Regions from separate parts of the Neisseria benedictiae genome, predicted to be linked through region 2. Evidence: riboswitches for the same ligand, from Rfam matches in the RefSeq annotation. Region 2 holds a riboswitch; the other holds the start of a gene.
The links. Region 2 has a riboswitch for thiamine pyrophosphate ahead of Q3O12_RS00730 (FAD-dependent oxidoreductase). Riboswitches for the same ligand answer to the same signal wherever they lie in the genome.
Positions count from the first base shown of each region.

Region 1: another riboswitch for thiamine pyrophosphate. It lies ahead of thiC (phosphomethylpyrimidine synthase ThiC); the one in region 2 lies ahead of Q3O12_RS00730 (FAD-dependent oxidoreductase).

Region 1 covers NZ_CATQFV010000076.1:14,503-29,786, reverse strand. Annotated here, with positions in the region: gene thrB (homoserine kinase) at 1-764, opposite strand, end outside; gene ubiG (bifunctional 2-polyprenyl-6-hydroxyphenol methylase/3-demethylubiquinol 3-O-methyltransferase UbiG) at 801-1,529, opposite strand; gene Q3O12_RS09740 (aromatic amino acid transporter) at 1,682-2,923, shown strand; gene gmhB (D-glycero-beta-D-manno-heptose 1,7-bisphosphate 7-phosphatase) at 3,056-3,619, shown strand; gene Q3O12_RS09730 (lysophospholipid acyltransferase family protein) at 3,648-4,391, shown strand; gene Q3O12_RS09725 (YgjP family zinc-dependent metalloprotease) at 4,388-5,077, shown strand; gene Q3O12_RS09720 (hypothetical protein) at 5,131-5,409, shown strand; gene Q3O12_RS09715 (hypothetical protein) at 5,584-5,850, shown strand; gene Q3O12_RS09710 (hypothetical protein) at 6,135-6,467, shown strand; gene thiC (phosphomethylpyrimidine synthase ThiC) at 6,733-8,634, opposite strand; TPP riboswitch at 8,724-8,823, opposite strand; tRNA gene Q3O12_RS09700 (tRNA-Met) at 8,974-9,050, shown strand; gene Q3O12_RS09695 (NUDIX hydrolase) at 9,232-10,107, shown strand; gene Q3O12_RS09690 (ABC transporter ATP-binding protein) at 10,116-11,054, shown strand; gene ptsP (phosphoenolpyruvate--protein phosphotransferase) at 11,176-12,951, opposite strand; gene Q3O12_RS09680 (HPr family phosphocarrier protein) at 12,951-13,220, opposite strand; gene Q3O12_RS09675 (PTS sugar transporter subunit IIA) at 13,289-13,726, opposite strand; gene Q3O12_RS09670 (hypoxanthine-guanine phosphoribosyltransferase) at 13,815-14,378, opposite strand; gene Q3O12_RS09665 (DNA ligase) at 14,447-15,271, opposite strand.
Region 2 covers NZ_CATQFV010000010.1:66,751-82,034, reverse strand. Annotated here, with positions in the region: gene prmC (peptide chain release factor N(5)-glutamine methyltransferase) at 1-198, opposite strand, end outside; gene Q3O12_RS00755 (amino acid ABC transporter substrate-binding protein) at 509-1,363, opposite strand; gene Q3O12_RS00750 (amino acid ABC transporter ATP-binding protein) at 1,437-2,168, opposite strand; gene Q3O12_RS00745 (amino acid ABC transporter permease) at 2,170-2,838, opposite strand; gene Q3O12_RS00740 (amino acid ABC transporter permease) at 2,828-3,487, opposite strand; gene tldD (metalloprotease TldD) at 3,635-5,119, opposite strand; TPP riboswitch at 5,194-5,298, shown strand; gene Q3O12_RS00730 (FAD-dependent oxidoreductase) at 5,457-6,557, shown strand; gene thiE (thiamine phosphate synthase) at 6,578-7,201, shown strand; gene Q3O12_RS00720 (DUF4304 domain-containing protein) at 7,337-7,984, shown strand; gene thiS (sulfur carrier protein ThiS) at 8,099-8,293, shown strand; gene Q3O12_RS00710 (thiazole synthase) at 8,372-9,169, shown strand; gene Q3O12_RS00705 (hypothetical protein) at 9,157-9,600, shown strand; gene Q3O12_RS00700 (SPOR domain-containing protein) at 9,901-10,734, opposite strand; gene Q3O12_RS00695 (bifunctional biotin--[acetyl-CoA-carboxylase] ligase/type III pantothenate kinase) at 10,847-12,625, opposite strand; gene rfaE2 (D-glycero-beta-D-manno-heptose 1-phosphate adenylyltransferase) at 12,622-13,128, opposite strand; tRNA gene Q3O12_RS00685 (tRNA-His) at 13,341-13,416, opposite strand; tRNA gene Q3O12_RS00680 (tRNA-Arg) at 13,444-13,520, opposite strand; tRNA gene Q3O12_RS00675 (tRNA-Pro) at 13,545-13,622, opposite strand; gene folD (bifunctional methylenetetrahydrofolate dehydrogenase/methenyltetrahydrofolate cyclohydrolase FolD) at 13,845-14,699, shown strand; gene Q3O12_RS00665 (RDD family protein) at 14,761-15,284, opposite strand, start outside.

The DNA.
Region 1 (15,284 bases), on a different contig from region 2:
GCACTCAAGGGGCGCACGCCCTCATAACCGCCGATAAACGCCTTTTCCAACGCCTCATCCAACTTATTGTCCGCCGTCCTTGCCCAATCATTGACCGCAATCGCCAAGTCATACATAAAATTGCCCCGGCAGGCATAATAGAAATCGATGAAGCCCGATACCTGACCGCCGTCAAGCAACACATTGTCTTTAAACAGGTCGGCATGAATGATGCCCGAAGGCAGATGATTGCCGAGATTGTCCTTCAGCGCATCAATTTCGGAACACAGCAGCGCGGCATCGTCTTGCGACAGGACGGGCAGCAGCCGGGCGCACGCCTCCGTCCACCACGCATCGTAACGCGGGTTTTCCATTTCCAAAGGGAAATCGGCGGCGGCAAGGTGCATTTTGGCCAACATCGCACCGGTATGGAAGCACTGCTCCGCCGTCGGCAGCGCAGTATCCGAACCTTTCAGGCAGGCAACCAGGCAGGCAGGCTTGCCCGCCAAAACAGAATCAAGCCGGCCGTCTTTGCGCGCAACCGGCGCGGCAACCGCCACGCCCTTCATACTCAAATGCCGGTTAAGCTCCAGAAAAAACGGCAACTCTTCCTGTTTCAACACTTCAAACACGGTCAGCACATAACGTCCCGAAGTCGTCGTCAGAAAATAATTGCTGTTGGTAATCCCCTGCGCGATGCCCTGCAGGGAAACAAATTCCCCCAAATCGTAACCGCTCAGGAAGCCGCGCATTTCATCATCGGAAACACTGGTATAGACAGACATATCAACTCACTTGCTCAAAAACGGGCAAACCCGCCGTCAGAACGCCGGACGGCAGGCAAACATATAATTCACATCGGTCGAATCGCACAGGGCATAAGTTTGCGACAACACATGGTAAGTCATACCCTTCGTATCCGCCACATCCAAGCCCGCCTGACGGCACATCCGCGCCAGCTCGGCAGGCGTGATGAATTTTTTCCAGTCGTGCGTGCCTTTGGGGACAAACTTCAACAGATATTCCGCCGCCACAATCAGATGCAGGTACGATTTCGGGTTTTTATTGATGGTAGAAAAAAACACCATGCCGTCCGGTTTGACCAGCTTGGCACAAGCACGCACGATGGCGGCGGGATCGGGGACGTGTTCCATCATTTCCATGCACGTTACCACATCGAACGAGTGCGGTTCCGCCTCGGCAAGGTCTTCCACGCGGATACATTCATATTCGATATCGGCGACATTGTTCAAAGCCGCGTGCAGGCGGGCGGTTTCCAGCGACTGCTCCGCCATATCGATGCCTTTGACAAACGCCGCGCCGCGCCGCGCCATACTTTCCGCCAAAATCCCGCCGCCGCAGCCCACATCCAAAACCCGTTTGCCGCGCAAATTTGCGTGTCCGTCGATATAATCGAGCCGCAGCGGATTGATGTCGTGCAAGGTTTTGAACTCGCCCGACTTGTCCCACCATTTGTCGGCAATCCGGCTGAATTTGGCGATTTCCCCCTCATCGACATTATATTTTTTGTCGGACATTTTCCCTCCCATCTGACGAACCGCCCCACTCCAAAACCCAAGATTATACTATGGAACACGATGCCGTCTGAAAGCCTTTTCGGGCGGTGCGGCGCAAATACCTTACAAACCCTTACACTTTACGGCATAATGGCAGCCGCGCATTTCTAGAAGAAAGATAAACAATGTCAACCAAAACCCCTTCCCTATTCGGCGGCGCGATGATTATCGCCGGCACGGTCATCGGCGCAGGTATGCTCGCCAACCCCACCGCCACCTCCGGCGTATGGTTTGCCGGCTCGCTGATTGTGTTGCTCTACACCTGGTTTTCCATGCTCTCCAGCGGCCTGATGATTTTGGAAGTCAACACCCATTATCCGCACGGCGCAAGTTTTGACACCATGGTCAAAGACCTGCTCGGACGCGGCTGGAACATCATCAACGGCGTTGCCGTCGCCTTCGTCCTATACCTGCTCACCTACGCCTACATCTTCGTCGGCGGCGACCTGACCGCCAAAGGCATCGGCAACGCCTTGGGCGGCAATGTTTCGCTTACCGTCGGACAACTCGTCTTCTTCGGCATCCTCGCCTTTTGCGTGTGGGCATCCGCACGCTTGGTCGACCGATTCACCGGCATCCTCATCGGCGGCATGGTATTGACCTTTATCTGGGCAACCGGCGGCCTGATTGCCGATGCCAAGCCGTCCGTCCTCTTCGATACCCAAGCCCCCGCAGGCACCAGCTACTGGATTTACGCCGCCACCGCCCTGCCCGTCTGCCTCGCTTCCTTCGGCTTCCACGGCAACGTCTCCAGCCTGCTCAAATACTTTAAAGGCGACGCGCCCAAAGTGGCGAAATCCATCTGGACGGGCACACTGATTGCGCTGGTAATTTACATCCTCTGGCAAATCGCCATCCAAGGCAACCTGCCGCGCAACGAGTTCGCCCCCGTCATCGCCGCCGAAGGGCAAGTCTCCGTCCTGATTGAAACCCTGTCCAAATTCGCCCAAACCGGCAATATGGATAAAATATTGTCCCTGTTTTCCTATATGGCAATCGCCACCTCGTTTTTAGGCGTAACCTTAGGTCTGTTCGACTACATCGCCGACATCTTCAAATGGAACGACAGCGTGTCCGGCCGCACCAAAACCGCCGCGCTGACCTTCCTGCCGCCTTTGATTTCCTGCCTGCTCTTCCCCACCGGCTTCGTTACCGCCATCGGCTACGTCGGCTTAGCGGCAACCGTCTGGACAGGCATCATCCCCGCCATGCTGCTCTACCGTTCGCGCAAAAAATTCGGCGCAGGCAAAACCTATAAAGTTTACGGCGGCTTGTGGCTGATGGTTTGGGTCTTCCTTTTCGGCATCGTCAACATCGCCGCACAGGTATTGAGCCAAATGGAACTCGTCCCCGTATTCAAGGGATAAAGGCAAAATGCCGTCTGAAGCCCGCCGACGGCTTCAGACGGCATTGCCTCGTTATCGCGCGGCACAGGCGCATCACTGCCGATATTTCAGTATAATGCCACCCCCGACCTGCCCCAATCCAAAGGAAACGCGATGAAACTCATCATTCTCGACCGCGACGGCGTCATCAACCGGGACCGCGACGACTTCGTCAAATCCGTTGACGAGTGGATACCTGTCGAAGGCAGCATGGATGCGGTGGCATTCCTGACGCAGGCAGGTTGCACCGTCGCCGTCGCCACCAACCAATCGGGCATCGGCCGCAAATATTTTACCGTTCAAGACCTGACCGAAATGCACGCCAAAATGCACCGCCTCGTCCGTCAGGCCGGCGGCGAAATCAACGGCATCTGGTTCTGCCCCCACACCAACGCCGACAACTGCAACTGCCGCAAGCCCAAACCGGGCATGATTGAAGACATCATTGGACGCTTCAACGCCCAAGCCTCGGAAACCTGGCTGGTCGGCGACAGCCTGCGTGATTTGCAGGCAATCGATGCCGTCGGCGGAAAACCCGCGCTGGTTCTGACCGGAAAAGGCAAAAAAACGCTCTCCCAACACGGACACGAATTACCCGAACACACACAGGTTTTCGATACCCTGCTCGATTTCTCACAATACATCATGCAGGAAAACGCCGCACCGCAAGCCGACTGAACATACCGCATTCCGACAAGGCAAAACCATGCTGATCATCCGCAACCTGATTTACTGGCTGATACTCTGTTCCAGCCTGATTTTCCTCTTTCCCTTTATGCTGCTCGCTTCGCCTTTCTGGGACGGTGCGCACAAGATGGCGCGGGTCTGGGTCGGCATCCTCAACTGGTCGCTCAAACACATCGTCGGGCTTAAATACCGCATCATCGGCGCGGAAAACATCCCCGACCGCCCCGCCGTCATCTGCGCCAAACACCAAAGCGGCTGGGAAACGCTTGCCCTTCAGGACATTTTTCCGCCGCAGGTTTACGTTGCCAAACGCGAGTTGTTCAAAATCCCCTTTTTCGGCTGGGGTTTGAAGCTGGTCAAAACCATAGGCATAGACCGCAACAACCGCCGCGAAGCCAACGAACAGCTCATAAAACAGGGGTTGGCGCGCAAAAACGAAGGCTATTGGATTACCATTTTCCCCGAAGGCACGCGCCTTGCACCCGGAAAACACGGCAAATACAAGCTCGGCGGCGCGCGCATGGCGAAAATGTTTGAGATGGACATCGTCCCCGTCGCCCTCAACAGCGGCGAATTTTGGCCGAAAAATTCCTTTCTGAAATATCCGGGGGAAATCACCGTCGTCATCTGTCCGCCTATCCCGCACGCAAGCGGTAGCGAAGCCGAACTGATGGAAAAATGCGAACACCTCATCGAAACGCAGCAGCCGCTTATTTCCGGCGCAGGCCCGTTTGCCGCCAAAATGCCGTCTGAAACCGTATGACCGCCTTTGTCCACACCCTTTCAGACGGCATGGAACTGACCATAGAAATCAAACGCCGTGCCAAGAAAAACCTGATTATCCGCCCTATCGGCACACATACCGTCAGTATCAGCGTCCCACCGCACCTGTCCGCCGCCGCCCTCAACCGCTGGCTGTATGAAAACGAAGCCGTCCTGCGCCGCACCCTTGCCAAAACGCCGCCGCAAACTGCCGAAAACCGGCTGCCCGAATCCATCCTCTTCCACGGCAGGCGGCTTGCCCTCACCGCCCATCAAGACACGAAAATCCTGCTGATGCCGTCTGAAATCCGCGTCCCCGAAGGCGCGCCCGAAAAACAGCTTGCGCTGCTGTGGGACTTTTTGGAACTGCAGGCGCACAGTTACCTGATTCCCCGTCTCGAACGCCACGCCCGAACCGTCCGCCTGTTCCCAACCGCCGCCGCACTGACCTCCGCCAAAACCTTCTGGGGCGTGTGCCGCAAAACCACGGGCATACGCCTCAACTGGCGGCTGGTCGGCGCACCGGAATACGTTGCCGACTATGTCTGCATACACGAACTCTGCCACCTCGCCCATGCCGACCACAGCCCCGCCTTTTGGGAACTGACCCGCCGCTTCGCCCCCTACACGCCCGAAGCGAAACAGTGGCTCAAAATCCACGGCAGGGAACTTTTTATTTTGGAATAATGCCATCCGTTTCAGACGGCATTTCCGCATTCAACCTACACGGGAGATTCAATATGAAGAAACTCGCCGTCCTGACCGCGCTCGCCGGATGCAAAGAACAGGCTGCACAAAAACCACCTGTCGATCAAAGCAGGATATGTATATATTCTAATGACGAAGAAGCCCGGAAATGCGTAAACGGCGAACTGCCTTTCTTCAATCCGACCCAATGGGGAAATGAGCAACTCCCGCTCTTTGTGGTCGCCCAAAAAATATCGTTAAAAACGCACAAGAAAGAAGAATCTTGTATTTGGAACGAGAAATCAAGGCATTTCAAAAAAGAATTGATGTAATAAAAGGAAAATAAATGGACATAGTCTATCATTCTTTAAGTTCTATTAGTGAACTAGAATCAGTCAATATTAGCACAAACGCAAGTATATTAATTAGCTGTTACAAACTAAGAGAAAATATTGAATATTTAATAAAATATATCAAAAAGACGCCTATAGATTGGGTTATTATCATTGGAAAAAAATCTTCTAAGTATAGAAAATATTTTAGATTTATATTTGGAATCGGAGTCATATCATAATGATAAACTTCTAGATGTAATTACAACCTCTCTCCCATATCACCCTATTGATGATGTTTTATTTGAGTTCTTTACAATTTCGACGATGGGAAATGATAACCATACTTTAATTGCTATCCTAGATGAAAAAATACCAGAAGAGGTAGCATTAAAAGAAAATATTGATAAATTTACTTCTAATTTGATATATAAAAAATAATGCAGTAGCCCATATGAAACCTAAACTCAACTACTGCGACACCAACTACATAATACTTATGGACGCAATCTCTTGACCGAACACTTTTCAAATGTTACACAAAATAACAATAACATCGTCAGAACTTTTTCTACACAATACGGTAATTTTGAAGTTCGAGAATCGTTGTTTGCAAGTCCAAGTGGAAATTTTGTAAAATTTGAAACCACATATCAAGTATTACCAAACGGAACAAGGGTATTTAATACAGTAATTCCCAAAGTGGGACAATAATGTATGAAAATATGTTACTTAACGCAGATGAGTTAATGTGGTTTTTTGAAAAAGAACCAGTAATTAGCGAAGATGAAAGTTGTGTTATTTTTAAATTAAATGACGGTATCAATAATTTTGAAATTGCCTTTGGATATGCTTTGCCGTATGTATCCATAAAAGTTTTTTCATCTATTGGAATGATTTTATCATATTATTTAGAGCAAATTATTGAAATGAAAATAAAAAATGATGAGATAAGTGAATATCTTTATGTTGAATTAAAACAAAATAACGATGTTAGTAGTTTTAGCATAAGAATAAAACCACATATCCAAATAAACTTGCAATCGCTTTGTAGCTAATAAGCAGTAGTGTGAGCAACTTTTTTGGCATTTACTGCAATAACATTCAGAAACATTACCTACAACAATGCCGACGTCGTTTGCGTATTTACCGACAAAAGAGTGCAAAAGCCTGCCTCCGGCAGCGAATCGTCCGTAAGCGGATCGGTTTCTGCAAAATAGGCTTCCGTCCGCACACCGGCTCAGAACCGTACCCCGTTTGAAAACAAAAATGCCGTCTGAAACCCGACATCCGGGTTTCAGACGGCATTTTTTGCTTGACGTTTTAGCTGTAAAGCTTCGCTCCTTTTTTGACGAACTCAATCGCTTTTTCCTCCATGCCCTGCCGTTGGGCTTTTTGCTTGTCGGCGTAGTCGCGCACTTCCTGCGTGATTTTCATCGAGCAGAATTTGGGGCCGCACATCGAGCAGAAGTGGGCGATTTTCGCGCCTTCGGCGGGCAGGGTTTCATCGTGGAAGCTCTCGGCGCGTTCGGGGTCGAGGCTTAAGCGGAATTGGTCGCGCCAGCGGAATTCGAAACGCGCCTTGCTCAGGGCGTTGTCGCGCAACTGTGCACCCGGCCAGCCTTTGGCGAGGTCGGCGGCGTGGGCGGCGAGTTTGTAGGTGATGATGCCGGTACGCACGTCTTCTTTGTCTGGCAGCCCCAAATGTTCTTTGGGGGTAACGTAACAAAGCATGGCCGTACCGTACCAGCCGATATTGGCCGCGCCTATGCCCGAGGTGATGTGGTCGTAGCCGGGGGCGATGTCGGTAACGAGCGGGCCGAGCGTGTAGAAAGGTGCTTCAAAGCAGTGTTGCAGCTCTTCAGCCATGTTTTCTTTGACGCGTTGCAGCGGCACATGACCGGGGCCTTCGATCATGACTTGTACGTCGTGTTCCCACGCTTTGGCGGTCAATTCGCCCAAGGTGTGCAATTCGGCGAATTGGGATTCGTCGTTGGCATCGGCAATGCAGCCGGGACGCAGGCCGTCACCGAGGCTGAACGATACGTCGTAGGCTTTCATGATTTCGCAGATTTCGTCGAAATGCGTGTAGAGGAAGTTTTCCTGATGATGTGCCAAACACCATTTCGCCATAATCGAACCGCCGCGCGAGACGATGCCGGTGAGGCGGTTGGCGGTCATCGGCACATAACGCAGCAACACGCCCGCGTGTATGGTGAAATAGTCCACGCCTTGTTCCGCCTGCTCGATTAAGGTGTCGCGGAACAAATCCCAAGTCAAATCTTCGGCAATACCGCCGGTTTTTTCCAAAGCCTGATAAATAGGCACGGTGCCGATGGGGACGGGCGCGTTGCGAATAATCCATTCGCGCGTTTCGTGGATGTGCGCGCCGGTGGATAAGTCCATAATCGTGTCCGCGCCCCAACGCAGCGACCACACCATTTTTTCGACTTCTTCGGTCAGGCTGGAGGTTACGGCGGAATTGCCCAAGTTGCCGTTGATTTTGACGCGGAAGTTGCGGCCGATAATCATCGGTTCGAGTTCGGGGTGGTTGATATTGGCAGGGATAATCGCGCGTCCGGCGGCGATTTCTTGGCGTACAAATTCGGGCGTGATTTGGTCGGAACGGGTCGGGATATTCGCGCCGAAACTTTGCCCTGCGTGTTGTTTCAAGAGCTTGGCGTATTCCGGTTTTTGGGACAATTCGTCTAATTTTAAACGTTCGCGTATGGCGACAAACTCCATTTCGGGCGTGATAATGCCTTGGCGCGCGTAATGGAGCTGGGTAACGTTGCCGCCGGCTTTGGCGCGGCGCGGGCGGGTGATTTGGTTGAAACGCAGATGGGCGGTTTGCGGATCGTGTGCGCGTTCGATGCCGTATTCGCTGGAAAGCCTGGGCAGGATTTCGGTATCGCCGCGTTCGTCCAGCCACGCCGTGCGGATGTGCGGCAGACCTTGTTTCAGGTCGATGTGCGCCGCCGGATCGCCGTACACGCCGCTGGTGTCATAGACGGGAATCGGCGGGTTGGCTTCCGTGCCTTGCGCCGTGTAGGTGTCGTCCTGACGGATTTCGCGCAAAGGCACGAGTATGTCGTCGCGGCTGCCTTGCAGATACACGCGTTCCGAGTTCGGATATTTGAAGCGGATGCCGATGTCTTCGCTCAAGTCGGCAAGTTCGCGCGCTTCGTTGCCGGAAATTTTGGCGGTTTTTTTTGGCGTAGTCATAAAAAATGCTCCTGTTTTCTCGTTTAGGATAAGAAACAGGAGCGTTTTGCGTCTTCAGACGGCATTTGAAAACCAATGCCGTCTGAAAGGCAGAATCCGTGAAAACTCCCCACGCAGGTATTATCCCGATCGGGTGTAAAGGGTATTTCTCAGCCGCCTGAACATCAGGCAGCACCCCTGTTTCAATGTTGGGCAAAATTAAACCACGGGCTTAGATTTTTGTAAAGAAAATAATATTTCAAATCAGGCATAAACCGCCGGACGGCAAAATTTTATGGTTCTTTCGCGGAAGTAATGTTTGACAACATAAAAAATCTGCCGTATAGTTTTACTTTCTGACGCGGGATGGAGCAGCATGGTAGCTCGTCGGGCTCATAACCCGAAGGTCGTAGGTTCGAATCCTGCTCCCGCAACCAAATATTAAACCCCTTGGTTCAATGCCGAGGGGTTTTGTTTTGCCTGTTTCCTGCCGCCTCCGTTTTTTGCCGGATCTTCCTTCCTGCCGCAATATCGGAACAGCAGCCCGCCGTCTGTTTGCGGTTGCAAATTCAGGCAGTTTGGCTACAATCTTCCGCAATGTCTTCAAGAAAGCCAACCATGCCGACCGTCCGTTTTACCGAATCCGTCAGCAAACACGACCTTGATGCCCTGTTCGAGTGGGCAAAAGCAAGTTACGGTGCAGAAAGTTGCTGGAAAACGCTGTATCTGAACGGCCTGCCTTTGGGCAACCTGTCGCCGGAATGGGCGGAGCGCGTCAAAAAAGACTGGGAGGCAGGCTGCTCGGAGTCTTCAGACGGCATTTTTCTGAATGCGGACGGCTGGTCAGATATGGGCGGCCGCTTGCAGCACCTCGCCCGCACATGGAACAAGGCGGGGCTGCTTCACGGATGGCGCAACGAGTGTTTCGACCTGACCGACGGCGGCGGCAATATCTTGTTCTCACTCGAACGCGCCGCTTTCCGTCCGTTCGGACTGCTCAGCCGCGCCGTCCATCTCAACGGTCTGACTGAATCGGACGGCCGATGGCATTTCTGGATAGGCAGGCGCAGTCCGCACAAAGCAGTCGATCCCGACAAACTCGACAATACTGCCGCCGGCGGTGTTTCCAGCGGTGAATTGCCGTCTGAAACCGTGTGTCGCGAAAGCAGCGAAGAAGCCGGTTTGGATAAAACGCTGTTTCCGCTCATCCGCCCGGTATCCCGGCTGCACAGCCTGCGCCCCGTCAGCCGGGGTGTGCACAATGAAATCCTGTATGTATTCGATGCCATCCTGCCCGAAACCTTCCTGCCTGAAAATCAGGATGGCGAGGTGGCGGGTTTTGAGAAAATGGACATCGGCAGCCTGGTTGCCGCCATGTTGTCGGAAAACATGATGCACGACGCGCAACTGGTTACGCTGGACGCGTTTTGCCGTTACGGTCTGATTGATGCCGCCCATCCGCTGTCCGAGTGGCTGGACGGCATACGTTTATAGGATGCGCCATGCTTGAACTGAACGGACTCTGCAAACGCTTCGGCGGCAAAACGGTTGCCGACAATATCTGCCTGACTGTCGGGCGCGGCAAAATACTCGCCGTTTTGGGGCGGTCGGGCTGCGGCAAATCCACCCTGCTGAATATGATTGCGGGGATTGTCCGGCCGGACGGCGGGGAAATATGGCTGAACGGGGAAAACATTACCCGTATGCCGCCCGAAAAACGCCGTATTTCGCTGATGTTTCAAGATTACGCGCTGTTTCCCCATATGAGTGCGCTGGAAAATGCAGCATTCGGTTTGAAAATGCAAAAAATGCCGAAAGCCGAAGCCGAACGCCTTGCCATGGCGGCTCTTGCCGAAGTCGGACTGGAAAACGAGGCGCACCGCAAGCCTGAAAAACTTTCCGGAGGCGAGAAGCAACGGTTGGCACTGGCGCGCGCTTTGGTTGTCCGCCCTTCCCTGCTGTTGCTGGACGAATCGTTTTCCAGTTTGGACACGCATTTGCGCGACCGGCTGCGCCGCATGACTGCCGAACGTATCCGAAACGGCGGCATCCCTGCCGTTTTGGTAACGCATTCGCCCGAAGAAGCCTGTACGACGGCGGACGAAATCGCCGTGATGCATGAAGGGAGAATTCTACAATACGGCACACCCGAAACATTGGTCAAAACACCGTCCTGCGTGCAGGTCGCCCGACTGATGGGGCTGCCCAATACCGACGATGACCGCCATATTCCGCAACATGCGGTGCGTTTCGACCAAAACGGCATGGAGTGCCGCGTATTATCCCGTACCTGTTTGCCCGAATCGTTCAGCCTGTCCGTCCTCCATCCGGAACACGGCATCCTGTGGCTGAACCTCGATATGCTGCACGCCGGTGAAATATCGGGAAACGATACGGTACGCATCCATATCGAAGACAAGGAAATCGTCCGTTTCCGTTGATGCTTCCTTAAAAACAAAATGCCGTCTGAAAAACCTTTCAGACGGCATTTTTTTACCAAAGCAGCTATATTTTTTCTAAGGGCGTTATTTGACTGCAATCTTTTTCCATTATCAACAATATTTATTTCCGCACTTTGGCTTCGGCTTCCTCCCCTGCCGGCGCGCTGTTCATCTGTTTGATCAGCTTTTCCGCCTTTTCCTCGTCCTCGCAGCGGACGATTTTGGCAATATCGTTTTCGAGCTGTGCGATATTGCTGTTCAGGATGATGTTTTTGACGGGCAGGATGTTGTTGGGATTCATCGAAAAACGGCGCAGCCCCATACCCAATAAAACGCGGGTAAACGCCGTGTCGCCCGCCATTTCGCCGCACACAGATACGTCTTTTTCCATACGGTTGGCGGTACGGATGACGTGTTGCAGCATTTTCAACACGGAAGGATGTCCGGGCTGGTAGAGGTGGCTGACGCTGTCGTCGCTGCGGTCAACGGACAAGATATATTGAATCAGGTCGTTGGTACCGATGGAAATAAAATCGACCAGTTTTAAAATGCTGCCGACGGTCAACGCGGCCGAGGGGATTTCAATCATACAGCCAACACCGACATCGCCGAAGGCTTCACCGCGCTCGGTAAGCTGCCGCTGGGCGGTATCCAAATGAATCAGGCATTGGCGCACTTCGGACAAGGAGGTAATCATCGGCCACATCATGCGGACGGGACCATGTACCGCCGCACGGAGGATGGCGCGCATCTGGGTGCGGAACATGACCGGTTCGGCAAGGCACAGGCGGATGCCGGTCATGCCCAGCGCGGGATTGAGGCTGCCGTTGGGCGTGCTGTTTTTCCCGAACCAGCGCGGATTTTTATCCACTCCCAAATCGACTGTCCGTATCGTTACGCTTTTGCCCTTCATTTTTTTGACAATCGCGCTGTAAACTTCATACTGTTCGTCTTCAGACGGCATCGTATCACGGTTCAGGTAAAGAAACTCGCTCCTGAACAACCCGATGCCGTCTGCGCCGAGATTGTGCAGTAATTTGACATCTTCGGCTGATTCTATATTGCCCAAAAGCTCGATACAGACCCCGTCGGCGGTAGCAGCGGCGGTCTTTTTGAGCTTGTTCAACTCGCGTTTGTGGCTGCGGTATTCGCGGGCACGGCGGCGGTATTCGTTCAACACCGACTCATCCGGCGAAATAATCAATACGCCGTTGATACCGTCCACGATGACTGTTTCGCCTTCGGTAATCAGTTTGCGCGCGTTGTGCAGCCCGACGACGGACGGGATGTCCAAGCTCCTGCCCAAAATCGCCGTATGCCCGGTGGGGCCGCCTGCATCGGTAACGAAGGCGGCAATGCGCTGCTCTTTAAACAAAACCGTGTCGGCGGGTGAAAGGTCGTTTGCAATCAGCACGGTTTCGTCAAACAGGTTGTCGGCAACTTCCAACTCGTTGCCCTGCCCGATCAGGTTGTTGTGGATGCGGCGGACGACTTGCAGCATATCCTGCTTGCGTTCGCGCAAATAGGCATCGTCCATATTGTCAAATTGGGCGGCGAGTTTGTCGCTCTGCTGCTTCAATGCCCACTCGGCGTTGATTTTTTGTTCCCTTAAAATATCAACGGGCTCGCGCGACAAGGTTACATCGGTCAACAGCATCAGGTGCAGCGAAATAAACGCGCCCAACTCGGTCGGGGCGTTTTCGGGAATCGCGCTGCGGAGCTGTTCCAACTCTTTGCGCGTGGCTTTGACGGCGGCATCGAAACGTTCGGCTTCGGCATCGGTGTCCGCCTCCGCAACATCATACTGCGGCACTTCCTCCGTACCACGCGCAATCAGGTGGGCGCAACCGACGGCAATGCCTTTGCCCGCCGCCACGCCGTGCAGCACGATACTCATTATTCGCCCTCGCCGAAGTAGTCGTTGATTAAGTCGGTCAGGGCGCGCATCGCTTCCGCCTCGTCCGCGCCGTCCGTCTCCAGTTCGATGACCGTACCCTTGGCGGCGGCGAGCATCATTAAGCCCATAATGCTTTTGCCGTTGACGCGGCTGCCGTTTTTCGTTACCCAGACTTCGCTTTGAAACTGAGACGCGGTTTGGGTGAATTTGCTGGAGGCACGGGCGTGAAGTCCGAGTTTGTTGATGATTTCGATGGATTGTTTGAGCATTTCGATTCCCGTTTTATGTATATCGGCAGCAGACACCGTTTAAAATGTTTTCTTGTCCTACCGCTCCTTCAGGCGGCATCATGGTTTTTCCGGCACACCAAATCGTCCGGTGCGGACATGATGGCGAAAATGCCCTTTACCGCCGCCTCTCTGACACTCTCGGTGAAGGCGGCAAGGTCTTCCGCCGTCGGCGAATATTGGACGGCCTTAATCATCATCGGCGCATTCAGGCCGGTCAGAATCGCCGATTTGTTTTCGCGCACGAGGCGGCGGGCGGCATTGCAGGGGGTTGCGCCGAAGATGTCGGTCATAATCAATACGCCGTGGTTTTCAGGAAATTCTTGCAGCGCGGCAATGGCGTTATTGATGATGTCGTCTTGGTCTTCCGTCGGCTGCACGCCGAGTATGCGGACGTTTTCAGGCAGCCCGCCCGGAAAAAAATGATGTGCCAACTTGCGGTAGGCTTCGCCTATGGTTTCGTGTGTAACGATTAAAAGCCCTATCATGGTATATATGCGTCCTGTTTATAATTCTTCTGCCAACCTGCCGTATAAACGTTATGCCGTCTGAAGAACATTCAGACGGCATGCCTGCCTATTTGCCGTCCAATGCGTAAATCTCACCCAAATTGCGCCAGCAGCCCGCCGCATCCATGCCGTAACCGAAAACATAACGGTTCGGCACATCCAGTCCGACATAATCGGCTTTGACGGGTTTTTCTTTGTCGATTAATTTATTGGCGAACACCGCCGCACGGCAGCTTGCCGCACCCATTTCCAAAAGTTTGGCTTGAATGGCAGACATCGTATGCCCTTCGTCTAGAATATCGTCCAACACAACCACATGCCTGCCTCGGATTTGTTCCGCATCGGGCATACGTTTCCAGTTGAACGCGCCGCCCTCCAGCTTGTCGCCGTAACGGGAAACATGAACATAATCAAAATCTAAGGGAAAGCGCAACAGCGGCAACAACTGGCCCGTAAACACCACCGCCCCGCCCATCACGGGCAGGAGCAACGGATATCTGCCGCCCAAATCGCGCGTAATCTCATCCGCTACTTTTTGCAGTGCGGCGCGGCATTGCCCTTGGTCGAACAAAAGTTCGGCGTTTTCAAGCATCGCCTGTGTTTCAAGGCGTTTGGTTTCTAAATCGGTCATATGTCGGAATCGGTCGGTAAAAGGAAAATTATAAACCAAAGTATCGGCTGCCGTCCGAACCGTCCTGCTCAGCGGTCGGTACGCACGCGCACAAATGTGGCGAATTTCGGCGTGCCTTTCCGCGTAAAACCACGGTAGCGGTAGGTAATCAGCGTGCCGATTTTGGGCGGGTTGTCGCGGTCTTTGTCTTTGAAACCGCTGCCGATGCGGAATTCGCCGTGCCGGTTTTTGCAGCCGACCGCGCCCAACCGTCCGGCATTGCGCCCTTTGCCTTCATAGTGCCGCGTTACCGTGCATTCGTCGTCGTATTGGCTTTTCAGCTTCAATAATTGGCTGCTCCTGCCACCGCTATAACGGGATTCAGGCTGGCGCAGCATCACGCCTTCGCCGCCCTGCGCTTCGATTTGTTTTAAAAAGTCCATCGCGTGCTGCCGGTCGCGCACTTTGATTTGCGGGATGATGGTAATCGGCGCGTTCGGATGCGTTTTCAGCCATTGCGTTGCGACTGCCAAACGTTGGTAGAGGTTGCCCTGCGCCTTGGGTACGTCGAAAACGTGCAGGCGGATGCCGCGCCAGTCTGAAGAAGCAGAACGCACGGCGGCGGAAATCTGCTCGAACTGACCGCGTCCGCTGTACAATTCGCCGTCCAAAGGATAAGGCGGAAACTGCGCGGTAAAGCCTTTAGGGGGCGTAAACGCATAACCCTGACGGCTTATCAGGTGCTTTCCGTCCCAATAGGCGCGCACGCCGTCGAGTTTCTCGCTCATCGCCCAGCCCGCAATCTCTTGGTCTTTGTATTCCTGCGCCAGCATCAAATCCGCCGCGCCTGCCGATGCAGGGATGAAAACCGCCGTAAAAATCGGTATGATGCCGCCGATTATCTTCTTAATCACCTGATTCCCCCAA
Region 2 (15,284 bases):
ACCTAAAATATAGGCAACCGGCTCGCCGTTCAGACGGCGTTGCGCCAGCCTGTCCGCCCGCTGTCGGACTTCGTCCGGCATTTCTTCCCCGCCCCGCGTCAACAACTGCACGCGCGTATATTCCGAAGCATATTGCAGCAGCATTCTTGCTTCATTTTTGGGCAGTTTTGACAAGCCCAACCATTTATCAAACGTCATTTTTCGTCCCGTCTGCCGCTGATGCGGCTCGAACATTTTTTCCGGCTTTGCGGCACGCTGATTCAAAAAATATCATTTTGCATTGAAATTATATAATAAAGAAAAACACCTTATCGCCGTTTCAATACCGTAGGAATTTATCCGAATCACAAAAGCCCGTCCGCCGTCATTCCGCGCAAGCGGCAACAACGGAATAAATAAAAAACAATGACATAGTTGGTTTTCCTTTGAATTTGCGATATTTGCGGCGGCTGAAAAAAAATCCGCACCCGCCTTCAAATGCGGATACGGATTTTCTTGTCAGACAAACTTATTCGGCCAACAATGCTTCCGGTTTGACTTTTTCGCCATACACGGGCAACAGGGTTTTTTCATAGGCGGCTTTCAGACGGCCGTCTTTTTTCATGGCGGCGATTTCGCCGTTGACCCAGTTCAAGAGATCAGCGTTGCCTTTTTGAACGGCGGGTGCGATAAATTCGGCAGGGCCGAGGTTGCCGATGGCAACTTCAAAGTTCGGGTTTTCTTTTGCCCATGCCCACAGCAGGGCGTTGTCGTGGGCGAGTGCCGCGCCGCGTCCGTCTTTCAGCGCGTCGAAGGTTTCGGTGTTTTGGTCGAATTTCAATAATTTGACTTCGGGATGGTTTTTGGTGAAGAAAGCGTCGGCGGTCGTGCCTTTATTGACCAGCAAGGTTTGGTCTTTCAGTTGCGCGATGTCGGTAATCGGTTTGCCTTTGGGGGAAACCACGCCCAACGCCACTTTCATATAGGGGTCGGCGAAATCGACGGCTTCAGCGCGTTCGGGGGTTTTGGTGAAGTTGGCGAGGATGAGGTCGACTTTACCGGAACGGACGTATTCAACGCGGTTTGCGGCCTCGGTTAAGACAAATTCGACTTTGTCAGGGCTGCCGAGCAGGTCTTTTGCCAGGTCTTTGGCGATTTCAACGTCAAAGCCTTGGTTTTTGCCGTTGGCATCAACATAGCCGAACGGGGGCTTGTCGCCGAATACGCCGATGCGGATTACGCCTTTTTCTTTGATGGCGGCAACGGTTGCCGCACCGCTGCTTTGTGAAGATTGGGCATCGCCGGAGCCGCCCCCGCAGGCGGTCAGTCCGACGGCGATGGCGGCGGAAGCCAAAAGGGCTTTGAGTTTGGCGTTCAGTTTCATTGGGAATCTCCTTTTTGAATGTTTGCTTGGGATGAAATGCCGTCTGAAAGGGGTTCGGACGGTTTGCGGTAAATCAGTAGTCCATACCTGCCAGAAATTGGCGGGCGCGTTCGCTTTTTGGTGCGGAGAAGAAGGTTTCGGGGTCGGACGATTCAACGATGCCGCCTTTGTCCATAAAGACGATGCGGTCGGCAACTTTGCGGGCGAACCCCATTTCGTGGGTTACGATGAGCATACTCATCCCTTCGCGGGCGAGTTCCAAAACCACTTCCAAGACTTCGCGCACCATTTCGGGATCGAGTGCGGCGGTGATTTCGTCCAGCAGGATGACTTCCGGATTCAGACACAGGGCGCGGACAATAGCGATGCGTTGTTTCTGGCCGCCGGAGAGTTCGCGCGGATAGGCGTTTTTGCGGTCGGACAAACCGACGCGTTCCAATAATTTGTCGGCTTGAGCCTCTGCTTCGGCGCGGTTGCGGTTTTGTACTTTTACCGGACCTAAGAGGATGTTTTCGATGACGGTCATATGGGCAAACAGTTCGTAGCTTTGAAAGACCATACCGACTTTTTGCCGGGCGGTTTGCCAGGAAACGTCTTTGCCGAATTCGCCGACGCCGTCCATCACGATGCTGCCGCCCTGGTGCGGCTCCAAACCGTTGACGCAGCGCAGGAGGGTGGATTTGCCGCAGCCGGACGGGCCCAACAACACAATCACTTCGCCTTTTTCCAAGTCCAAGTCTAAGGATTGGATGGCGGTTACGCCGCCGTATTGTTTGTGCAGCTTGCGGATGCTCAGTAAAGCCATATCAGTGTTCCCATTTTTGTTCCAGCTTTGCCGCCAGCAGCGACAGTGGCCAACAGCATAAAAAATACAGCATAAAAATCAGTCCATAAACCCAAAATGAAGCATTGGGCTGCGTCAGCAGCGAGTTTTCAATAATTTGCTGCCCCACTTTGACCACTTCAATCACGCCGATAAGCGAGGCGAGCGAGCTGGTTTTGATCATGCGCGTAAACAGATTGACGGCGCCGGGTAATACGCGGCGGATACTTTGCGGCAGCTCGATGTAGCGGAATACCTGCCCGCGGCTCAAGCCGAGCGCAAGACCCGATTCGACCTGGTGTTTTTCAATCGATTCCAGTGCGCCGCGCACCAAGTCGCCCATTTCGGCAACGCCCCACAGGGAAAATACCCAGACGCAGACCCAAAATCCGCCGATGTGGATGCCCGTCCAGGCGGACAGTCCGAAATACAGTCCGAACAGCCACACCAAAATCGGCACGATGCGGATGGTTTCGAGATAAAACCGTCCGATAAAGCGGATGAGCCGGTTGCGCGAACGCAAAACCAAGCCGAACAGCGTACCCAATACGCAGGAAGCGGCAACGGAGGCCAGGGAAATCTGCGCCGTCAGCAACAGGCCTTCGCCCAAGCGTACCGCGTTTTGTCCTTCAAACAGCCAGTCAAACACCATATTTTGCACTCCGTACGCGGTTTTCGGCCCAGCGCGCCAGAAGCGAAACGGGCAGAAGGATGATCAGGTAGCTGGCAAACAGCAGGAACAAGGCTTCGTTGGTTTTGTAGTCCATGCCGATGATGTCTTTGGTAACGAACAACAATTCCGCAATGCCGACCGCGCTGACGATAGATGTTTCTTTCATCAAAAACAATACGTTTGCGCCGATAGCGGGAACGGCGACCGCCCATGCCTGAGGCAATTCGACATAGCGGAACACTTGAAAGCGGCTCAAACCGATGGCCTTGCCCGCTTCGATCTGCCCTTTGGGGACGGCCAGAATACCGGCGCGGATGGCTTCCGCCATGTAGCTTGCGCCCAAGAAAACCAGTGCGATTACGCCGCAGGTGAAACCATCCCATTTAATGCCCATTTTCGGCAGGCCGTAATACAGGAAAAACAATTGGATCAGCAAGGGCGTATTGCGCGACAGCTCGATATAGGCGCGCGCCAATGCGTAGAAGGGGCGGATGCGGTATGCCGTTACCACGGCAACGGGCAGGCCGAACAGCAACGACAAAACAACGCCGTAAACGGACAATTCCAACGTCAGCTTTGCCGCATCGGCGAATTTGGGTACGGCATCGATTAAATAAGGCCAGTTCATCAGAATCAGAAATCAGCTTAACGAAAGGCGGTATTTTAATGAACTTGTAAGATAATGTTAAAGAATGCTTAGGAATATCAAACATCGGAAAAAAGAATAAGGCGATGCCGTCTGAAGCCTTCAGACGGCATCGTGCCGGATTCCGCGTCAGATTGCGCTGCCGCCGACGGTCAGTCCGGCATCAATCCGCAAAGTCGGCTGCCCCACGCCGACAGGGACGCTCTGGCCTTCTTTGCCGCACACGCCGACACCGCTGTCCAACGCGGTATCGTTGCCTATCATCGAAACGTGTTTCAGCACTTCGGGGCCGTTGCCGATAATGGTCGCGCCTTTGACAGGATATTGCAGCCTGCCGCCTTCGACCCACCACGCTTCGGACGCGCTGAAGACAAATTTGCCGCTGGTAATGTCCACCTGTCCGCCGCCGAAGTTGACGGCGTAAATGCCCTTGTCGATGGACGCGATGATTTCGTCGGGTTCGTAGCCGCCGTTTTCCATAAAGGTGTTGGTCATGCGCGGCATCGGGACGGAGGCGTAGCTTTCGCGGCGGCCGTTGCCGGTCGATTGCGTACCTGTCAGGCGGGCGTTGGTTTCGTCCTGCATATAGCCGACCAAGATACCGTCTTCAATCAATATGGTACGGCGTGTTTCGTTGCCTTCGTCGTCGATATTGAGCGAACCGCGTCTGTCGGCAATGTCTCCTTGGTCAACGACGGTAACGCCTTTGGCGGCAACGCGCTCGCCGATTCTGCCTGAAAAGACGCTGGTTCCCTTGCGGTTGAAATCGCCTTCCAAACCGTGTCCGACCGCTTCGTGCAGCAACACGCCCGGCCAGCCGTTGCCCAAAACGACGGTCATTTCTCCGGCGGGTGCGGGGCGGGATTCGAGGTTGGTGAGTGCCTGTTTGACGGCGGCATCGACAAACTGCCGCACCAAGTTTTCATCGAAATAAGCCAAATCGTAGCGTCCGCCGCCGCCCGCGCTGCCCTGTTCGCGGCGTTCGCCCTGTTTGGCGATGACGGTAACGTTCAGGCGCACCATCGGGCGGATGTCCGCGGCGTGTTTGCCATCGAGTCGGGCGATGTACACCATGTCGTATTCGCAGGTCAAACCGGCCATCACTTGCACGATGCGCGGATCGGCGGCTTTGGCGATTGCTTCCACTTTGTTCAACAGCGCGACTTTGGCGGCGGAATCAAGGCTGGCAATAGGATCCATCGCCATATGTACAGGCTTGCCGTAGGCAGGTGTCGGCACTTTGACGCTGGCCTCGCCACCGGCCGCACCAATCACGCGCACGGCTTTGGCAGAGCGGTTGATCGAATCGATACACAGGCTGTCGGCGTAGGCAAAAGCAGTTTTATCGCCCGAAACGGCGCGCACGCCCACGCCCTGATCGATTTGGAAGCTGCCCGATTTGACGATGCCCTCTTCCAAATGCCAGCTTTCATAAGCAGTGCGCTGGCAGTAGATGTCGGCATAATCGACGTGGTGCGCGCCGATGATGCACAGGCTTTTGGCGAGCAGTTCGGGGGAAAGGCGGTTGGCTTCGAGCAGCCGTGCCTGTACGGCGGAATAGGTCGGATGCATAGTGTCGGCGCATAAAAAATCAGGGGCTTGATTATACGGCATTTGTTATGGAAATGCGCCGTGCCGCCGAAAATGTAAGAATTTTGCCAACGCACGTTGCTTTGTGTAAACTTAAAGCTTTCTTGTCGGAGTGCCGCCCATCGGGCGGCTGAGATTGCGAAAGCAGAATCCGTAGAACCTGTCGGGGTAATGCCTGCGTAGGAAACAAAATCTCCCCGCCCTTTCGGGCTTCCGTTCCCTTTTCCGCACTTCCCCGCCCCATTTTCATGTTTTTTTAAGGACTTGATATGTCGGGCAATGCCTCACAACAACCCTCACCCACCGCAACGGCGGCACGCCTTTTTTCCGACAAATCGCGATACCTGCAAAGGAACCCGTCATGACCCGTATCGCCGTCCTCGGCGGCGGCCTTTCCGGAAGGCTGACCGCATTGCAGCTTGCAGAACAAGGTTACCAGATTGCACTTTTCGACAAAGGCAGCCGCCGGGGCGAACACGCCGCCGCCTATGTTGCCGCCGCGATGCTCGCGCCTGCTGCGGAAGCGGTTGAGGCAACGCCCGAAGTCATCAAACTGGGCAGGCAGAGCATTCCGCTTTGGCGCAACATCAGAGGCCGTCTGAAAACGCCTGCCATGATGCAGGAAAACGGCAGCCTGATTGTGTGGCACGGGCAGGACAAACCTTTATCCAGCGAGTTCGTCCGCCATCTCAAACGCGGCGGCGTGGCGGATGACGAAATCGTCCGTTGGCGCGTAGATGAAATCGCCGAACGCGAACCGCAACTCGGCGGACGTTTTTCAGACGGCATCTACCTGCCGACCGAAGGCCAGCTCGACGGGCGGCAAATATTGTCTGCACTTGCCGACGCTTTGGACGAACTGAACGTCCCTTGCCATTGGGAACACGAATGCGCCCCCGAAGACCTGCAAGCCCAATACGACTGGCTGATCGACTGCCGCGGCTACGGCGCAAAAACCGCGTGGAACCAATCCCCCGAACACACCAGCACCTTGCGCGGCATACGCGGCGAAGTGGCGCGGGTTTACACACCCGAAATCACGCTCAACCGCCCCGTGCGTCTGCTGCACCCGCGTTATCCGCTTTACATCGCCCCGAAAGAAAACCACGTCTTCGTCATCGGCGCGACCCAAATCGAAAGCGAAAGCCAAGCTCCTGCCAGCGTGCGTTCAGGGTTGGAACTTTTATCCGCACTCTATGCCGTCCACCCCGCCTTCGGCGAAGCCGACATCCTCGAAATCGCCACCGGCCTGCGCCCCACGCTCAATCACCACAACCCCGAAATCCGTTACAGCCGCGAACGCCGCCTCATCGAAATCAACGGTCTGTTCCGCCACGGCTTTATGATTTCCCCGGCCGTAACCGCCGCCGCTGTCAGATTGGCGGTGGCACTGTTTGACGGAAAAGACGCGCCCGAACGTGATGAAGAAAGCGGTTTGGCGTATATCCGAAGACAAGATTAAAGCCGTCTGAAAGGAACCCCATGACCTTCCCACCCGTGAAATCTCCGCTCAAATTCTACACCGTTGTTCCCACCGCCGATTGGGTGGAGCGCATGGTCAAAGCAGGTGCCGATACCGTGCAACTGCGCTGCAAAACCCTGCACGGCGATGAATTGAAACGTGAAATCGCCCGCTGCGTCGCCGCCTGTCAGGGCAGCCGTACGCAGCTTTTCATCAACGACCACTGGCGCGAGGCAATCGAAGCGGGCGCATACGGCGTGCATCTCGGGCAGGAAGATATGGACACCGCCGACCTTGCCGCCATCGCCGCCGCCGGTTTGCGCTTGGGTTTGAGTACGCACTCCGTCGCCGAACTCGACCGCGCCCTGTCCGTACACCCCAGCTACGTCGCCAGCGGCGCGATTTTCCCGACCACGACCAAGCAAATGCCCACCGCCCCGCAAGGCTTGGACAAACTGCGCGAATATGTGAAACAGGCAGGCGGCACGCCCGTCGTCGCCATTGGCGGCATCGATTTGAACAATGCTGAAGAGGTATTGGCAACCGGCGTTTCCTCACTCGCCGTCGTCCGTGCCGTGACCGAAGCGGCAAATCCCGAAGCGGTGGTTAAAGCATTTCAGGCTTTGTGGAATAAAAATAAATAAGATCGTCTGAAAATAATAAAGTCTAAAACCAGACGTACCAGATAATATATTTACAGAGGAATTTATTTTTTATTTTATTCATTTTTATCATATTTTAAAATTTTAAAAAGATACATAAGGAGCAATTTGATAACAATGAAACCAAGAGAGTTATGTGAAAAAGCATGGCAAGAAATAGCAAGTAAATTTCCTGATTTTAAGATAATTTCTAAAGGGCAGAAATTAAAGAGAGTATCTAAAAACAGGGATATTACATTTGAAATCTATTTTCAGGCTGATAGGCACAATTATCAATGTAGCGTGCAATTTATTCCACATATCGCCATTTACTCAAAAGATATGAAAAAGGCAAATATCAATAATGGTTTTATATATGGCGGAGAGTTGGGGAGCTTGATAAATAGAAAACCTTGGATTTGGTGGCAGTTAGCAGGAGCAAGCTATAAATATACGGTAGAGGATGTTAGCAAACTTATAAGGGAGCATATAATACCGTTATTTGACGATTTTGAGGACACAGAAACCAATATTGAAAAAATTATAAATGAGGATATGAATGACTATAATTTATTGTATTACATCTATTATTTTAGCGAAAAAGCTAAGGCGCAGCAGTATTTTAATAAAATAATCAAAAAAGACAAATTAAGAAAAAAGTATATTGGTTTTTATAATTCTTTGAATGAATTACCAAAGGAAAGCATTTCATTAGACATATGTGAATTTAATGGAGCTACTATGATTAAATTTGCCTATATTAATGGGATTGAAATAGAAAAATAATAAATAATTGAACATAAAAATATTAATGGACACAAATGTTGCAGGTTCGCTTGCAACCTAACATTTACAAAGGTCGTCTGAAAACCTCTATAAACACCGAAATATCGAGAAACCATGAACATCATCTTAAACGGCGAACCCGCCGAACTTCACGGCACGACCGTTGCCGACCTCATCGCCCAAACCGCGCCGCAAAAGCCTTTTGCCGTGGCGGTGAATACCGGATTTGTCGCCAAAGGCGCGTATGCGGAAACGGTTTTGAACGAAAACGACAAAGTCGACATCGTCCGCCCCGTCGTCGGCGGCTGAATGCCGTCTGAAACCCCAAAGGCACGCCTCCGGCTTTCAGACGGCATCGCGCCCGACAACCATATCAAGGAACCCATTATGCTCACCCTGTACGGCGAAACTTTCCCTTCACGGCTGCTGCTCGGTACGGCTGCCTACCCGACCCCCGAAATCCTCAAACAATCCATCCAAACCGCCCAGCCTGCGATGATTACCGTCTCGCTGCGCCGCGCGGGAAGCGGCGGCGAGGCGCACGGTCAGGGGTTTTGGTCGCTGCTTCAAGAAACCGGCGTTCCCGTCCTGCCGAACACGGCAGGCTGCCAAAGCGTGCAGGAAGCGGTAACGACGGCGCAGATGGCGCGCGAAGTGTTTGAAACCGATTGGATTAAGCTCGAACTCATCGGCGACGACGACACCTTGCAGCCGGATGTGTTCCAGCTTGTCGAAGCGGCGGAAATCCTGATTAAAGACGGCTTCAAAGTGCTGCCTTATTGCACCGAAGACCTGATTGCCTGCCGCCGCCTGCTTGACGCGGGCTGTCAGGCGTTGATGCCGTGGGCGGCCCCGATCGGCACGGGTTTGGGCGCGGTTCACTCCTACGCGCTGAAAGTCCTGCGCGAACGCCTGCCCGACACGCCGCTGATTATCGATGCGGGCTTGGGTTTGCCCTCGCAGGCGGCGCAAGTGATGGAATGGGGTTTTGACGGCGTATTGTTAAACACCGCCGTTTCCCGTAGCGGCGATCCGGTCAATATGGCGCGCGCCTTCGCACTCGCCGTCGAATCCGGACGGCTGGCATTTGAAGCCGAACCGGTCGAGGCTCGCACCAAAGCGCAAGCCAGCACGCCGACAGTCGGACAGCCGTTTTGGCATTCGGCGGAATATTGGAAAGGGTAGCGAAATGCCGTCTGAAGGCTTCAGACGGCATCGCGGCCCAAAACGGCGGCGGCCTGAAACGGACAAACCGCCATTCCCCGGCATCACGGCTTTATCGTGAAGAACAGGGAAACCGGCCGGAAAACCTTGCCGCCCACCCCGACACCGCAACCAACGAAACACCCGGCCTCCACGGTGTGCAGGCTGCCACGCAAGCCCCAAGTACAACAACAGAAGAAGCGTTTTGTCGTTTGAATACATTTAAAGCATCCGTAAGCCTTTATCCGCAACAGTTTCACCGCTTTTGCATCCCCGAATCCACGCTCAAACATCCCCGAATGACAACCCTGTCCGCGCCAAATCGGACGGATGTTCAAACACGGGCAACCTTATTTCCGTCAGGCACGAAGCCCCCGGCTATGCCTGCACCCCCGATTTGTCCGGCACAATGAAAGTTTGCCGACCCGAATCACAAACATCGGTAAATAGTTTAATTTGTTTATTTTTCATCGCATTACAAAAAATCCGCATTTATTTTTAAATTTTTATTGATAATTATTATTATTAGCGTATAATTAAAACCACTCGGAAGTCGTCAATTCCGAACCATTAAACACTGTATTCCCTCATCATTCACTTTCACACTTGGAGTCGGCATATACGAGACATACATTCCCTTTTTATATATCAGATACTCAAAACCGAAACGCCAAACCCACCTTTACGGTGGGTTTGGCGTTTTTGGTCTGCACTTATTTGCAGGATTTGAGGTTCAGTTTGCCGTATGGGGACGTGATTTTACGGATTTCGTCCGCATCGGCGGCATTCACGCCGGTAAACAAAACCGTCATACGCGACACGCTCAAAGAATCGTCCTGCCGGCCGGTTTCCGCAGCGCGTTCGACAATATGCGCCCCACCGAATCCTGCGCCGGCAAGCCGGTTTTGCAGGGCTTGGGCATTTTCCCGGCTGTTGCCGACACCCAAACTCAATGCGCCGTCAAACGGTATGGGGTTGAAACCTTTGGCAGACAGCTCCGCCGCCTGTTCTTCGGCATTGCCGGAAATGGGCAGGACGACGCGGTAGGTTTTATAGGTTTTATCGGCAGGTTTGGCTTTGGCGGTACGTTTTTCGACGCTCCTGCTGGCGACGTGCGACCATTTGCCCAAAAGCCCTTTGATGCGGTGGTAGTCGTCTTCGTCCATCGTGAGGCTTGCCTGCGCAGCGCATGAGGTATCCGCCGTACTGTTTTCACGTTCCGCCTGCGCCTTTTCGGCGGCGAGTTTTTCGCGGCGGGCTTTTTCCTCGCGCTGTTTTTTCTCCTTCAGTTTTTTCTGTTCCGCTTCTTTTTGCAGGCGCAACTGTTCCGCCTGTTCTTCGGTCAGGATGTCGCCCGGTTTGAGCAGTGCGGCCGTATCCTCCCCGGATGCCGCCGCATTGCCGGCGGCGGGCGTTGCAGGGGGTGTGTTTTCGGTAGCCCGGTTCTCCGGCACGCCGCCCGCCGCTTTAACGGCCAATTTATAGCCCACCGTGCCGCCGAATACGGCAATATTGAGTACCGCCAAAAGGGTGAAGAGCCATTTCATCAGAATTTCCTCAATGTTTGAAACCCCGCCCGCCCGGGCGGCAGTCTGTCGGGCGGCAGAATCCGGATGGATTCGGACGGATGCCGCCCCGTGTTGAAAAAGGGCATATTTTCTAAGCGTGTTCCGATTCCCCGCCTTCGGCGGCAATCAGGTTCAGCAGCCCGTGGATGACGAGGTTGTCCGCCACGCGCACGGTATTTTCCGCCAAAAATGCAGGCGGCAGGGCTTCTGCAACTTTCGCCGCGCCGCCGCCGGTAATGATGACATCGACAGGCTTGTCCTCGCCGTTTTTTTCTTTCAGACGGCAGTGCATCATCATAACCGAACCGCAAACCGCGTCCATCATACCGCTTGCAATGGCGTTGCTTGTGGTGGTCGGGAAAGGGTAACGCTTGCCGGCGGGGCGGTTGAGGTTGGCGGTTCGGACGGCGAGCGATTCTTTCATCAGGTGGAAGCCGGGCATGATGGTTCCGCCGAGATAATGTCCGTCATCGGTGAGCGCGTCAACCGTTACCGCAGTGCCGCAGCTGACGACGACGCAGGCGTTGCGGCTGAAGCGGCGGCTGCCCAATGCGTTAAACCAACGGTCGGAACCGTGTTCTTCGGGATGACGGTAGTGGTTGCGTATGCCTAAAGCCTGAGCGGAAGACGGCAGCCATTCGATTTTTCGGGCGAGCTGTTCCTGAACCTGTGCCTTTTTGGATTCTCCGCACACGGCGCAACCGACGATGCGGACATTTCCATCCGCCTTTTCCGCCCACTCCGCGCCCAAAGGCGACAAATCGCGGTACGGCGCGCTGCCGACGGTTGCGAACGTGCCGTTTTCCACCCACGCCCACTTGAGCCGGCTGTTCCCTCCGTCCAACAGCAAAAAACGTTCCGGTTCCCGCTTCCTCGGAACAGAGACCGGCCTATCGTCGGGCCGCAGGCTGATTTCGCCGCTGACTACGGTTTGCCTGCCGTCTCCGGTATCCAGATGCAATATACCCTTCTCGTCCACACCGCTGACCGTACCTTCGCAAACGGTTTCGCCGTTGCGCAAAAGCAATACTGCCTTGCCGTGATCGCGGTTGGCAGCCTGATATTCCGCCACAAAAGGCGCAAATCCATCCCGCGCATATTGCACCAACACCGCGTCCAGTTCCGCCAACAACGTTTCCAGCAGCACGGCGGCATCGGCATTGCCCCGCCGCGATGCCGTCTGAAACAGCGATTGCACCGACGCGGCGTTTTCCACTTCCTTGGGCAGCACGAAATTGATGCCGATACCGACCACGGCAACCGTTTTGCCGCCCGTCCTGACCGTTTCAATCAGAATGCCGCCCAATTTGTCGCGTCCGACGACCAAATCGTTTGGCCACTTGATTTGCGTTTCCAAACCCAAACGCAACAAGGCGCGCCGGCACGCCACTGCCGCAACAGGCGACAGCGAACCCAACTCATACTGCGGCCGGTCAAACACCCAGCCGAAACTGAACATCAGACACTCGCCCAAACGGTGCGACCACTTCCGCCCCTGCCGCCCCCTGCCCTTACTTTGCAGGTGGGTCACGCATACGGTTTTGTGCGCCTTGTCCGGCGCAATCCGCGCCAATTCCAGTATCTCGTCGTTGCTGGACGCGCACTCATGTTTCAATGCCGTCTGAAAACCCGACCGTTCCCCCAACGCGCGCAAACCTTCGGCATCGAAAACCGCCAAGGGGCGCACCAACCGCCAATAGCCGTCGTGTTGGCGCAATAGCCCCCGTATATGCGCCGGCATCTGCTGCCAAAAACCGTTCAACTGCTGCGGCTTCATATCCGCCACACGCGCCAGTTGCGAGACGTGTTGCGGCAAACCGTCGGCAAGCTCCGCTAACACCCGCCAGTGCGAAGGCTTCAAAACCGTCATTTTCCACCCTCGGCAGCACGGATTTTCGCCAAAGTCTTCGTCGTCGAAGTCTGGTGCAGAAACGGAATTGAAAACACCTGACCGCCGCGTGCCAACGTTTCTGCCGCACCGACAATCTTATCCACGGCCCAATCGCCGCCCTTGACCAAAATCTCAGGTTTGACCGCCTCGATCAACGCCGCCGGCGTATCCTCGTCAAACCAAGTAACCAAATCCACACTTTCCAAAGCGGCGGCAACGGCGGCACGGTTCTCCAAAGGATTGACCGGGCGGTCGCCGCCCTTGCCCAAACGCCGCACCGAAGCATCGGTATTCAACGCCAGCACCAACGCCGCCCCCGCCGAACGCGCCTGCGCCAGATAAGTAACATGACCGCGATGGAGGATGTCGAAACAGCCGTTGGTAAACACCAGCGGGCGCGGCAACAACGCCAAACGCGCCGCCAACGCCTCGGGCGGACAGATTTTCGATTCAAAATCAGGGACAGACCAACCGTCAACCATCAAAGCCTCCGACAAAAACCATAAAAGACAGAAAAACCCACATGATACAGAAGCATATGCGAAAGGCAAAGCCGGCGGCGCAAATGCCGTCTGAAGCGGTTTCCGTATGACCGGCCCGGCTTTCAGACGGCATACCGCCGCACCAATATGACTGATGCAAATAATAAGCACAAATGGAAAAAGACCTGTACCGAAAAGTACAGGTCTTTATCTGGGGTGGCTGATGGGGCTCGAACCCACGACAACCGGAATCACAATCCGGGGCTCTACCAACTGAGCTACAGCCACCATAAAAACGGCTTTCAATCAAATTCTTGGCACGCCCGACAGGAATCGAACCTGTAACCCCCGACTTAGAAGGTCGGTGCTCTATCCGGTTGAGCTACGGGCGCTCATGCCGATTCGTGCTGATTGATTGGTCGGGGCGGTGGGATTCGAACTCACGACCCTCTGCTCCCAAAGCAGATGCGCTAACCGGGCTGCGCTACGCCCCGACTTGAAGTATTGAATTGTACATACGGACGAAAAACACGTCAACGCTTATTTTTAAAATCCTAATAAAACCTATGTAGTATTTTGATTTGTAAAAATATTTAACCAGATTCAAAACCCAAGTCCTATTTCCAGATAAATTTATTTTCGGCATCCTGCTGTAAAAATATACGGAAAATGCGATAATTTTTAGCAATTTCTACCTGTTTAATAAAAGGACGGACATGTCGGCACAATTAATCAACGGTAAAGAAGTTTCACAAAAGCGTTTGGAAGCTGTAGCCGAAGCTGTGGCGAAACGCCAACGCGACAGCCTGCATACGCCTTGCCTGGCCGTGGTTTTGGTCGGCGGCGACCCTGCCAGCGCGGTTTATGTCCGCAACAAGAAAACCGCCTGCCAAAAATGCGGCATCAAATCGCTGTCTTACGAGCTGCCCGAATCAACATCGCAGGAAGAACTGCTGGCACTGGTCGACCGCCTGAATGCCGATTCCGAAGTGGACGGTATTCTGGTTCAGCTGCCCCTGCCGAAACACCTCGACAGCCAGGCGGTTTTGGAACGTATTTCGCCGGATAAGGACGTGGACGGCTTCCATCCTTACAATGTCGGCAGGCTGGCGGTCAAAATGCCGCTGATGCGCCCGTGTACGCCCAAGGGCGTGATGACGCTTTTGGAAGCTTACGGCATCGATCCGAAGGGAAAAAAAGCGGTCGTGGTCGGCGCGTCGAATATCGTCGGCCGCCCGCAGGCTTTGGAACTGCTGCTGGCGCGCGCAACGGTAACGGTCTGCCACAGTGCGACCGAAAATCTTGCCGATGAAATTGCCGCCGCCGATATTTTGGTAGTCGGCGTGGGCATTCCGAACTTTGTCAAAGGCGGGTGGATCAAACCCGGCGCGGTCGTTATCGATGTGGGCATCAACCGTTTGGACGACGGCAGCCTGTGCGGCGACGTGGAATTTGAAACGGCAAAAGAACGGGCGGCAATGATTACGCCCGTTCCCGGCGGCGTGGGTCCGATGACGATTGCCACATTGATGGAAAACACTTTGCACGCGGCTTCGCTGCACGATGCTTGAGCGGTTCTGAAGATAAAAATGCCGTCTGAAAGGCTTTCAGACGGCATTTTGCCGTGTCCGTTTATTTGGGCAGCTTGACGACAACCGTATCCGCCATCATGTCATAAAGCGTGCGGCGGTCGCGTTTGACCATAAAGAGCAGGACAAAGTTGGCAAGGAATGCCAGCAGGTTGATGGCGTTTTCCCCGTTGTCACCTACTGCAAGACCGATAACGACGGCAATAATGGCAACCAAAACCGACCACGCGATTTCGCGTACCAAAACCGTACCGACAAAACCCGGATTGCGGCCGTCGGTTTTCAACACGCGGATTCTCATGATTTTCTTACCCAATGACTGCCCGTCCCTGCTCATATAGTAGATTTGAACGACGGTATAAACCAAAATGCCTGCCAGTCCGACCCAAAAGGAAGTCATACCCAAAAGCAGCCCGAATATTTCCTCACTACCGACAATCCTGCCTTCATTCTTGATGGCGAAGACAATCAGACCGGCAAACGGCACCAGCAGAATCAAAAAGGTAAACAATTGGTTCAGCAGCGCGGCAAGTATCCGGTCGCCTGCGCCGGCAATTCCGACTTCAA